2 regions of the Clostridium sp. MF28 genome follow, and region 2 is predicted to be linked to the other one. Evidence: a T-box and tRNA genes for the amino acid it is inferred to sense, from the RefSeq annotation. Region 2 holds a T-box; the other holds one or more tRNA genes.
What was found. A T-box is a leader RNA that pairs with one kind of tRNA and senses whether it is charged. The one in region 2 lies ahead of AXY43_RS15040 (glycine--tRNA ligase), so its partner is inferred to be a tRNA-Gly.
Positions count from the first base shown of each region.

Region 1 (6,216 bases), 2.3 Mb from region 2:
TCAAATTCTCCAATTCTAATAAGTTCACTTTTTCCCCCACCATATTGTATCGATCCCTTTTCTTTTAATGAATTTTTAAATTCAATCTCTCCATACTCCTCAGAAGGAACTGCAAAAAATATGACATTTCCATCTATATGTTGCTTTATCTCTTCATTCGCCAAAGCTATTGAGGCTCCTATTATTCCAGCCAGTTGTGCATGATGACCACAAGAATGACTTGCACCAGTTTCTTTATCTGCAAATGTATGACTTGGACATACTATAGCATCTAGTTCTCCAATCAGTGCTACATTTATTTCTTTAGTATTTACCTTTTTTAAATAGCCTTTAATACCTGTAATAGCTACATCCTTTTTTAAAACTTCTGTGTTTCGGCCTAATATTTCTGCTACCTTTTTAGACGTTTTTACTTCCTTGTAGCCTAACTCTGGATTTCTATAAATATCTCGTGCAAATTTTATTATTTCTTCTCTGTTGTTATCAATGATTTCTATAATTTTTTCTTCAATTCTATCCATTTATTTCCTCCTTATTTTGCTCTATAGTTTAGTATAAAAATTGTTTCTGTATGAAACCATCAGATATAAAAAAGGCTAAGTTTTAAAAAGAAAGTCAATAATCTTTCTTTTCAAAACTTAGCCTCCAGTCTTTCTGGTCAGCAAAATATTAAATTAATATAGTATTTTCATAAAATACATTCATTTTAAATATTGTTCTAATTCTTCAGTGTATTTCTTCAGAAAATTTACAATAAGCTTTTTTTCTTCTTCTGTATAATTATCAAATTCTTTATCAAACGATTGTGTTCTTGATATATGGTACTCATAATGCCCATTGAATGCTTTTAATCCTAGATCAGTCAATTTGAAGTAAATTTCCTTCTTATTATCTAGAAATTTATATTTCTTAATCATGCCTTCTTTTTCTAAGCGTTTTGTAATCTTTGAAACAGTACTTTTTGTAGTATTCATAATTTTTGCAATCTCAGTTGTATTTGCACTCTGATTTTTTTGTATTGCTTCAATCATATGTATATCTGACATATGCAATGGAACCCCACAATTTCCATAATCTTTTGGTCTTTTTTCAAGTTCACCGCTGATAAAAAACATTCTTCCTATCATCTCATCTAGTATAATGCTAAAATTATCCACTTAGACCTCCATTTTTTGTTTCTACGGGAAACAATGTGTTTAATTCATATTAATACTATATGATTAGTATGTCAATATTTTTTTATAAAAAACTTTTCAGTATAGTTACTATATTCATATTACAAAACTTTCCATAAATGCATTATTGTATTTAGATGAATAAATCACACATAAAATACTGATATTTCTAATAAAAATCTTACTTCAACCTAATCTAAAATAAATTAATATAATTTATTTTCTATTTTTATGCAAAATGTACATTCTCGGCCGTATATCTACATGTAGAAATTAACTTAACAATGAACACAACATATGTAAATTAATCAATTTATTTTGCAGCCATTAAGTGAGGAAGGAGGTTCATATGAATTTTGATTATATTGAAAATCTGGTGAGAAGATGTAAAAATAATGATGAAACCGCAAAAGAAAAATTAACTGATGAGTTTAAGCCTTTAATCTATAATATTTCAAAGAAAACTTTTGTTGATGGATATAGCATTTATGATATTCAGCAGGAATGTTATAAATCACTTTTTAAATCTGTTTCCATGTACGATTTGGAGAAGCATAGGTTTGTTGCTTATGCTACTAATGCAATAAAGAATAATGTAAATGATTTAATTAGGAAAATGAATTTCAGAAGTTCTACTGATAGTAATGATGCTTTAAGTTATCATGATAACTTTGAAGAAGATATTCCTTCACAAGAAATATCTATCGAAGCTTCATTATGTGAAATCTGTGATTATGAAGATTTAAATTTAGCTCTTAAAAATCTAAGTGAAGAAGAAATTGAACTTATAAATTTTGTATTCTACAAAAATCATACTGTTAAGGAATATGCTTATTTTAAAGATATGTGCTACTCTACAGCCGTTTTGAAAAAGAAAACTATTTTAAGAAAAATATTTAATAGCATCCCAGTATATTATTAAAATCTAACAGCTCTAAGGTTAACATTTACCTTAGAGCTGTTATTTTTATTATATATGCTGTCATGAATTTCAAATTTTCGCATTTTAATTCTAAGTTATCATTTTTCTTAACCTTTACAAGAGATAGCATAAACTTAAATAATACAAAAAAACTAATTCTTGGGCTATATATTTCCTCTGCCTACAAAGTCATCTGTAAATTTGACTTGATATAATTTTTACTAAATAATAAAAAACCTAAAGCATCAAAGTATATTTAACTATACCTTTTCTACCTTAGGTTAAACAATTTGGTGGCTCACCCGGGAATCGAACCCGGGACACCATGATTAAAAGTCATGTGCTCTACCGACTGAGCTAGTGAACCAGAATAATAATTATAATAGAATGCTTTTACAAATAATTAAGCTAAATCAATTGCCTTGCAGCCTACTAATATTTTTACATGGGGTGAACGATGGGACTCGAACCCACGACAACCAGTGCCACAAACTGGCGCTCTACCAACTGAACTACGTTCACCATTATATGGTGCGTTTTAAGGGATTCGAACCCCTGGCCCACGCCTTAGAAGGGCGTTGCTCTATCCAGCTGAGCTAAAAACGCATATTATTTATTATGTTGCAAACTCTTTAATTTTTTTTGGAGCGGGTAGTGGGAATCGAACCCACCTTTCCAGCTTGGAAGGCTGGAGTATTACCGATATACGATACCCGCAACTAATCTGCTTGTTTATTATATGTTACATGATTATAGGTTGTCAACATAAAAATTTATTTTTTTCAAATAAAGTGCTGAATATTGTATTTTTTTCCGCAAATTCACCGTATTTGTAAACCTATCACTTAGCAGTATCACACGCCTTGACTTTTTTCTTCGCTAAATTAATATAAATTTATAAATATATTTAAATTTCTATCTCGTTGAGTATAATGCTTTTCAATAATAAGTTTATATTTGAAATTTTAGTAATCAAACTGCTTAATAAATAATCTAATATTAAAACTTAATTATTTTATTTAACCAAGTTTTAATATTAAATTAGAATTCACTCTCAATTATTTATTAGCCTCTTATTTTTTATTACATGTCTTATTAAATCAAACCATAAAATAAAAATGTTAACATATGTGCTATATATATTTATAGTTATAGAATATTATCCTGATAAACTGTATCTAATTACAGTATCACTATCTAACTAAATTCTAAATGGTTCAACTAATACTTTTTTAATTTACTCTCCTCCCAAATTTATTTTCATATTAGTTTGTTATTGCCTTAAATATTTTTTATTACCTTCTAAAAAATCCAACCATATATTATACTCCACTAGAAGTTGTTAATTTAAATACTAACCTCTTCTTAAGCCGCATTTTTCAAGCATATTCTGAAGAATATATATTCGTATATGGTAATATTCTTTAGAATATTTATTCTCTAGAGTATTTATTCTTCAGAATAAATATTGTGAAGAATATTAGAATATTCTCTATTTCTGCATATATCCTAAGTGAGATAAATGAAAATTCAAAAGATCTCTTCAAAAAAGTTATCCTGCAAAAAGTTAGAGCTCAAATTTTTCATTTGATTAACAGAATTCTTTCATTTGATCTTTTATATTTAGAAGCATGCATTTCTTTTATCATTTATAGAAAGAATGTACAAAAAATTTATTATGATATTTAGTAAAGGAGAACACTTATGAGTAAAAGAAAACAAAATGAACTACCAAAAAATGATTTTGCTCCAGATGAGAATGAAGAAATAATTGGTTTTACACCTGAACCAGTCATTTCTGGCAAGTGCATTTCATCTTTTTCATTTGATGATGATGAAGCAGCATCTACCCAAAATGTTAAAGCATCTAATTCTAATATTCTTGCAGATAATAGAAAAGTTTCATTAGCAAATGGCATGGCTCCACCTATTGATGGTGAATTCCTAGATACTAAACGAACTTATATGCTTAGATCTTCTACTGTTAGAAAAGTTAATGAATTAAAGAGCAGGCATCCTGACTTAAATACCTATGTAAGTACTATAGTGGACATGGCTATAGCTCACTACTATAATTACATAGTAAATGAATGCGAAAAAAAAGAATAATCTACTAGGGTGTAATAGATCATTCTAAATACTTGTTATCATCTATTTAATAAGGGGTAAATAATGATTAACTATCTTATAAATTTATAATACAGGATGAATATGTCATTTGTATGACAAGCTATAATTTTCTAAATCAGTTATTAGAATTTTGTAATAATTTATTTTTCTTAACTTGCTATAATATATTTTGAATATATTTTCACCGCTTTCAAATACTATAAATTATGAAAGGTGGCGAGTATAATGAAAAAATTTATTGTTATATTTTCTATTTTTTTATTCTTATTACTTAGCATAAATACAGTAAATGCTTTTGCTGCTAGTAAAACTTTAACTCAAGGGCTGTATACCTTAAAAGACTCAGGCTTATCAGCAGGCATTGATTATAATGTTGAAAATAATTCTTCTGGTAGAGCCATACTTCTTATAGTTGATAGCACTCAATTAATACAGGAGCTAATTCGTTTTGAACCTAATTCTCGCAAATATATCATGAAACCGCTAAATTATGGGGATATAATTATAATAGTTACTACGGGTAATTTAGAATTCTCTTAATGAGTATACTTATGATTTTATCAATACCTGCTGACTCATTGTCATCCAGCTATCTATTAATCTACTTAAGCATTTTGTATTAATATGCTGATATATTGAACTAATTTTCATTCTATATTGAAACAACTTTTTATTGCTTTATACGAGACAAAATTATAATTGTAGTTATAATACATGCCGTTCCAATCCATTGTGCTATTCCAAGCTCTTCATGTAACCATAATACAGATAATATAGCAGCCGATAAAGGTTCAGCTGATGATAATATACTTGACTCTGTCGGCTTTATATAATTTAAACTTTCTAAAAAGCAAGTAAAAGCAATTAACGTTCCAAATAATACTACAAATATAATAGCTAATATTGAATTAGTAGACCAAATTCCAGTGCAATTCCATGGCTGCTCAATAAAGCTGAAGGCTATTCCTCCTATTAACATCCCCCACCCAACTACTAATATGGATCCCCATTTTCTAAGAAGTAAGCGAGGTTGTAAAGTATAAAAGGCTGCTGCAAATGCTGCTGCAATTCCCCAAAACAATGCCAACCTTGAAATAGATATACTATGAATATTCCCCTTTGTAATTATAAAAAATGTCCCTAGCATTGCTAGTCCAATAGCAATAATTTCTTTAAGCTTTGGAATTTTTTTATTACGAATGGCTAAATAACAAGTAATTATTACTGGTGATGAATATTGAAGTATTGTTGCTGTTGCTGCATTCCCATATTTAATGGCTGCAAAATATGTATATTGTACACCTAGCATGCCTAATATACTAAAAAATATAAGACTCAAAGCATCATTCTTACTTTTCCATACTTTCCATATATTTTGCTCACCTTTCATAAAAGTATATAATAATAAAATTATTCCCGATGATAATAAACGTATTACAACAAGCCACTCTGGACTAAATCCCTTTTTCTGAAATAAGTATTGAGCAGCAGTACCTGATATTCCCCATAACATGGCTCCTATGATTACCAGGATTATTCCTTTTATCCTTGGCTGAAAGTTCACTATACTTCCTCCTTTTTGTATTTATTCTTAATTAACTTATATATATTGCAAAAATAATTCTTCATCATAATTCTAAAAATATTACAATAATTTTAGCCGTAATTGTGAAATTTGAATTATGAATTGGACATATATAATCATTTGCAATATATATTTTAGCTAATTGCAATTATATTGATTTAATATAACAAATATGTAATAATTTTATTATTATTTATGGCATTAAACAATTAATATATTGTCAGAAATTAAAACTATATTAGCGAGATGATAAATATGCAAGCAACAAGAATAGAAGTAAATGATAATTTGCAAGAAACAGTAAAACATGGTTCTCATGATTTTCCACTAGCAATTTATACTGACAAATTTAATCTGTTTGAAGATGGATATATAAGATGGCATTGGCATAAGGAAGTACAATT
Region 1 is NZ_CP014331.1:1,199,959-1,206,174, forward strand. It holds gene AXY43_RS05165 (amidohydrolase) at 1-521, opposite strand, end outside; gene AXY43_RS05170 (MarR family transcriptional regulator) at 702-1,157, opposite strand; gene AXY43_RS05175 (sigma-70 family RNA polymerase sigma factor) at 1,525-2,097, shown strand; tRNA gene AXY43_RS05180 (tRNA-Lys) at 2,389-2,464, opposite strand; tRNA gene AXY43_RS05185 (tRNA-His) at 2,544-2,619, opposite strand; tRNA gene AXY43_RS05190 (tRNA-Arg) at 2,627-2,703, opposite strand; tRNA gene AXY43_RS05195 (tRNA-Gly) at 2,741-2,814, opposite strand; gene AXY43_RS05200 (hypothetical protein) at 3,802-4,206, shown strand; gene AXY43_RS05205 (hypothetical protein) at 4,453-4,767, shown strand; gene AXY43_RS05210 (DMT family transporter) at 4,898-5,791, opposite strand; gene AXY43_RS05215 (AraC family transcriptional regulator) at 6,068-6,216, shown strand, end outside.
Region 1: it encodes a tRNA-Gly, which carries the amino acid that the T-box ahead of AXY43_RS15040 (glycine--tRNA ligase) is inferred to sense. The anticodon was not compared.

Region 2 (6,216 bases):
ACAGAGACATCGTCTTTTGTTGCTAAAAATGCTGCAAGATAATTTTCAACATTATGCATCCCCTTAATTACGATATCGTCTTTTTTGCAAACTTCCTTGTCTTCAAGATAGAGTATCCCATTTTTATAGTATGCCCCATCTATCAGTTCTCTTTTTGAACTGAACTCTTTCACATTTCCTTTCGCTTCTTTTATAAATCCATGGGTAATTTCGTTTTCTCTATTCACTACTAAAAGTCCATTTGAATTTTGATATATAAAGATATTCTTTTTCGCATCTATATACTCTTTCATACTTTTATGCATGTCTAAGTGATTTGGGGATAAATTTGTACATACTGCAACATCTATTTCTTGAGTCATTGTCATAAGTTGAAAGCTAGATAACTCTAATACAACTTTATCTTCATCATGTATGTTTTCTATTTCTGAAAATAATGGAGTTCCTATATTTCCTCCGACCCATGTTTTATACCCTTGACCTTCTAGTAACTTAGAAATAATTGTTGTTGTTGTTGTCTTTCCATCGCTACCGGTTATTCCATAGACTTTTCCTCTTGTATACCTAACAAACTCTTCCATCTCAGAAGTAACATATGCTCCTTCTTTTCTAACCCTTACTAATGCTTCACTATCAATCCTCATTGATGGTGTTTTAAATATCACATCAAACCCTTTTAAGTTATCTAGATATTTTTCTCCAAGCTCCAGCTTAACTCCCCTTTTATTAAATCCTTCTGCAACGTCTCCAAGTTCTTCTAAACTCTTTTTATCAAAAGCCGTTACAGCAGCACCTAAATCTATTAAAAAATTGATTAACGGAATATTGCTTACTCCAATTCCAACAACTCCAACTTTCTTACCCACTATAAATTCCTTAAACTCATTAAAATCTTTCTTCATGATTTATCCTCCAAATTTAAATCTCTATCCATCGTATATATTATTGCCAAAATTTGTTCTTCGTTATTTTAATTATAACACTTGCAACAAAAAAATAAACTGACCCAAGAAGAAATTATCTTGAATCAGTTTTTGTTTAGGTATAATCCTAAAATTCCAAACTTGCTTGGATATAATTTTCTATTTCACTTATTTTAATTCTTTCTTGTTCCATAGTATCTCTATTTCTAATTGTTACTGACTCATCTTCTAATGTATCGAAATCTATTGTTATACAATAAGGAGTTCCAATTTCATCTTGTCTTCTGTATCTCTTACCTATACTTCCTGTTTCATCGAAATCAAGATTGAATTTCTTACTTAACTCCGCATAAATATCTAAAGATTTTTCTGATAGCTTTTTAGAAAGAGGCAATATTGCTGCTTTAAACGGAGCTAATGCTGGGTGTAAATGCATTACAGTTCTAACATCTCCACCTTCTAACTCTTCTTCATCATATGCTTCAATTAAAAATGCTAAAGCAACTCTATCCGCGCCTAACGACGGCTCTATAACATATGGAACATATTTCTCATTAGTTGTTTGATCTAAATAGCTTAAATCCTGGCCAGAATGTTCTTGATGTTTAGATAAATCATAATCAGTTCTATCTGCTATTCCCCAAAGTTCTCCCCAACCAAATGGGAATAAATATTCTATATCAGAAGTTGCATTCGAGTAGAAAGATAACTCTTCTTCTCCATGATCTCTCATTCTTAAATTTTCTGCCTTAACATTCAAATTTAGCAAGAAGTTCCAACAATAGTCCTTCCAATATTTGTGCCACTCTAAATCAGTTCCAGGCTTACAGAAGAATTCTAATTCCATTTGTTCAAATTCTCTTGTTCTGAAAGTAAAATTACCGGGTGTAATTTCATTTCTAAAAGATTTACCTATTTGGGCTATACCAAATGGTACTTTTTTTCTTGATGTTCTTTGCACTGCTTTAAAATTAACAAAAATACCTTGTGCTGTTTCTGGTCTTAAATACATTTCTGATTTAGCATCTTCAGTAACACCCTGAAATGTTTTAAACATAAGATTAAACTTTCTTATATCTGTGTAGTTCATCTTTCCACATTTGGGACAAACTATGTTATTTCTTTCAATATATTCTTTCAATTGTTCGTTAGTCCATCCATCAGCTGTCGCTACTTCTGCTCCATTTTCTGTCATATGATCTTCAACTAATTTATCAGCTCTAAATCTTGCCTTACATTCCTTACAATCCATTAATGGGTCTGAAAAACCTCCAACATGCCCTGATGCAACCCAAACTTCTCTATTCATTAAAATAGCAGAATCTAATCCAACATTATACGGACTTTCTTGAACAAATTTTTTCCACCATGCTTTTTTTACATTATTTTTGAATTCTACCCCTAAAGGACCGTAATCCCACGAATTAGCTAGACCACCGTATATATCTGAGCCTGGAAATACAAATCCTCTATTTTTACAAAGAGCCACAATCTTATCCATTGTTTTTTCTACTGCCATTGTTTTATCCCTCCAAATATATTTTTATAAAATAAAAAAGGCTTTAAGCACAAAGGGACGAAATATAATTCCGCGGTTCCACCCTTCTTGGCTTAAGCCCATCTTTCTTCATCGATTTCCTCACACTCAAAAGCTCCATTCATTTATAACCAATAATGATTTCCACCAAACATCATCTCTCTTCAACTGACTTATAAATTACTTTTCTTTTTCAACATGTGTATTTAATTTATAAATTAATTTTAACAAAATCATTTTATATGTCAAGTCTGAATATTTTCTAAAAAAATATAAAAAAATGGCTCCGCGAAGAGGACTCGAACCTCCAACCTATCGGTTAACAGCCGAGTGCTCCACCATTGAGCTATCGCGGAACGTCATTACTTAATCTATTATATCAGTTTTTTTAGATTATGCAACCCTTTTTTAATAAAATATCAAAATTATATCTCTATACTATCAAAGTTATCAAATAACATCTACATTTTAGAATTAATACATATTATATATTCCTAATTCATCTTTATAGAGCCTGAAAAGAACAAAATCTCAAGCGATTGTGGAACTGTAGATTTTACCCACCTGATTTTTCAAATGTATGTGAGAAAAATTCAGCAGGATAATATATTTTTTCATTCTCTTTACAAACTGTGATTCTCTGAGTAAGTATTTCCATAACTTATGCCCTCAAGAGTTACAATATTCGCAACTTTAAATTTAGTATAAATTCATATGGAATAAAAAAAGCTATAACAATGCTTTCAAAATGCATGCTATAACTTATAATACTATTCTAAATAAAATAAAAAAAATGGCTCCGCGAAGAGGACTCGAACCTCCAACCTATCGGTTAACAGCCGAGTGCTCCACCATTGAGCTATCGCGGAACGTCATTACTTAATCTATTATATCAGCTTTTTTAAATTATGCAACCCTTTTTTAGCAAAATATCAAATTTATATCTCTATACTATCAAAATTATCAAATTACATTTACATTTTAGAATTAATACATATTATATATTCCTAATTCATCTTTATAAAACTTGGAAAGAATAAAATCTCAAGCGATTGTGAAACTGTAGATTTTTGCGCATCTACTTTTTCAAATGTGTGTGAGAAAAATTCGACAGGCTAATATATTTTTTCATTCTCTTTACAAACTGTGATTCTCCGAGTAAGTATTTCCATAACTTATGCCATCAAGAGTAACAATGTTCACAAATTTAAATTTAGTATAAATTCATATGGAATAAAAAAGCTATAACAATGCTTCCAAAGTACATGTTATAACTTATAATACTATTCTAAAAAATATAAAAAAATGGCTCCGCGAAGAGGACTCGAACCTCCAACCTATCGGTTAACAGCCGAGTGCTCCACCATTGAGCTATCGCGGAACGTCATTACTTAATCTATTATATCAGCTTTTTTAGATTATGCAAGTCTTTTTTATATTTTATTTACTTTTGTAGTTTTCAGAAATACTTATAGCTTTTCTTTCTTATTATCCAGAAGAAATACTAATTCCTATAAATATTTATGCAGATAATAAAATATTTCTGAACTTATTATAGAGTTCCTGATTTCAAATTATGTTTCTTATATTTCATTTTTAAATCAACAACAATAAAAGGTTCATATATGCCTTTTATACATATAGAACCTTTTTATAGAAATAAATATAATCTATTTACTTTAACTGTATCAAATTATTTCTGCGGTCTCATTGTAGGGAATAATATAACATCTCTGATTGAAGCTGAATCAGTTAAGAACATTATAAGTCTATCTATTCCCATTCCCATTCCACCTGTTGGTGGCATACCTGTTTCAAGAGCACTCATAAATTGTTCATCTAGCATATATGCCTCGTCATCTCCAAGTTCTCTCTCTTTAGCTTGTTGTTCGAATCTTTGTCTTTGAACTATAGGATCGTTTAATTCTGAGTATGCATTACAAAGTTCTCTACCAAATACAAAGCCTTCAAATCTTTCAGTGAATTCAGGATTTCCTCTCTTCTTCTTTGTAAGAGGTGAAATTTCAACTGGATAATCCGTAACAAATGTAGGTTGAATCATATTTGCTTCACCAAACTCTTCATATAAAGCATTTAAAACTTCACCTTTTGTTACTGTATTTAATGGTTTAGCAAATTCTAAGTGTTTTTCCTTTGCTATAGTTTGAGCTTCATCGTCAGATTTTATTTCATTGAAATCTACTCCAGCATATTCTTTTACAGCATCAACCATAGTGATTCTTCTCCATGGTGGCTTAAAGTCTATTTCTGTACCTTGATAAGCAACCTTAGTAGTTCCATTTACTTTTTCACAAATATATGCAACCATATTTTCTGTAATTTCCATCATGTCATTATAATCAGAATATGCTTCGTATAATTCTATAGCTGTAAATTCAGGATTATGTCTTACTGACATACCTTCATTTCTAAAATTTCTTCCTATTTCATATACCTTTTCAAAACCAGCAACTATTAATCTCTTAAGATATAACTCTGTAGCTATTCTTAAATACATATCCATATCTAAAGTATTGTGATGAGTAATGAAAGGTTTTGCTGCTGCTCCACCAGCTATTGCTCCAAGAATTGGAGTTTCTACTTCTATAAAGCTTTTAGCATCTAGGAATTCTCTTATAGCTGAAATGATTTTACTTCTTTTAATAAAAGTATCCTTAACTTCTGTATTTGTAATTATATCAACTTCTCTTTGTCTATATCTTAAATCTGGATCCTTTAACCCATGCCATTTTTCTGGAAGTGGCTTTAAAGATTTACAAGTCAACTCAAAAGTATTTACATTTACTGATACTTCACCTGTTTTAGTTGTAAATACTTCTCCAGTTGCTGCAATCCAATCACCTAAATCAAAAGTTTTATATTGCTTTAAATTTTCTTCCCCAACCTTATCAATCTTTAAGAATAGTTGTATCTTACCATCCTTATCATGTATATCTGAGAAAACAACTTTTCCCTGCCCTCTTTTAGACATTAGTCTTCCTGCAACGGTTACTTCCTTACCTTCTAGTGCATCATAATTTGCCTTAACTTCCTCTGATGTATGAGTTCTGTTGACTTTATAAACATCAAAAGGATCCTTTCCAGCACCTTGTAGCTCTGCTAGCTTAGCTCTTCTCAATCCTTCCTGTTCATTATACTGAGACTCTAACTCTTGCATGCTCATTTCTTCTGTTGACATTGCTGTACCTCCAATTAACTTCTACTTATTCCTAGTATTTCGAATTTATTAACTCCGTCTGGAACTGTTACCTCTACTACATCACCAACTTTTTTACCAACTAGTGCATTTCCAACCGGTGATTCGTTTGATATTTTAAAATTCATAGGGTCCGCTTCTGCAGAACCTACTATTGAATACTCTACTTCTTCATCAAATTCATAATCTTTAACTTTTACCTTTGATCCAACTGAAACAATATCACTTGGAATCTCTGACTCATCTACAACCACTGCATTTTTAAGCATATTTTCTAATTGAATTATTCTTCCTTCTGTAAATGCTTGGTCGTTTTTAGCTTCATCATACTCAGAATTTTCACTTAAGTCTCCGTATCCTAAAGCAATTTTTATCTTTTCAGTTATTTCTTTTCTTTTTACTGTTTTTAGATATTCTAATTCACTTTCTAATTTTTTAACACCTTCATAAGTCATAACATATTGTTTTGATTGGCTCATATACTTTAACTCCCCTTTAAAACCTTCTATATTATTTATTTTAGTTATTGATTATAATCT
Region 2 is NZ_CP014331.1:3,476,042-3,482,257, reverse strand. It holds gene murD (UDP-N-acetylmuramoyl-L-alanine--D-glutamate ligase) at 1-902, opposite strand, end outside; gene AXY43_RS15040 (glycine--tRNA ligase) at 1,051-2,442, opposite strand; T-box leader at 2,493-2,666, opposite strand; tRNA gene AXY43_RS15035 (tRNA-Asn) at 2,742-2,816, opposite strand; tRNA gene AXY43_RS15030 (tRNA-Asn) at 3,255-3,329, opposite strand; tRNA gene AXY43_RS15025 (tRNA-Asn) at 3,767-3,841, opposite strand; gene lysS (lysine--tRNA ligase) at 4,154-5,659, opposite strand; gene greA (transcription elongation factor GreA) at 5,674-6,156, opposite strand.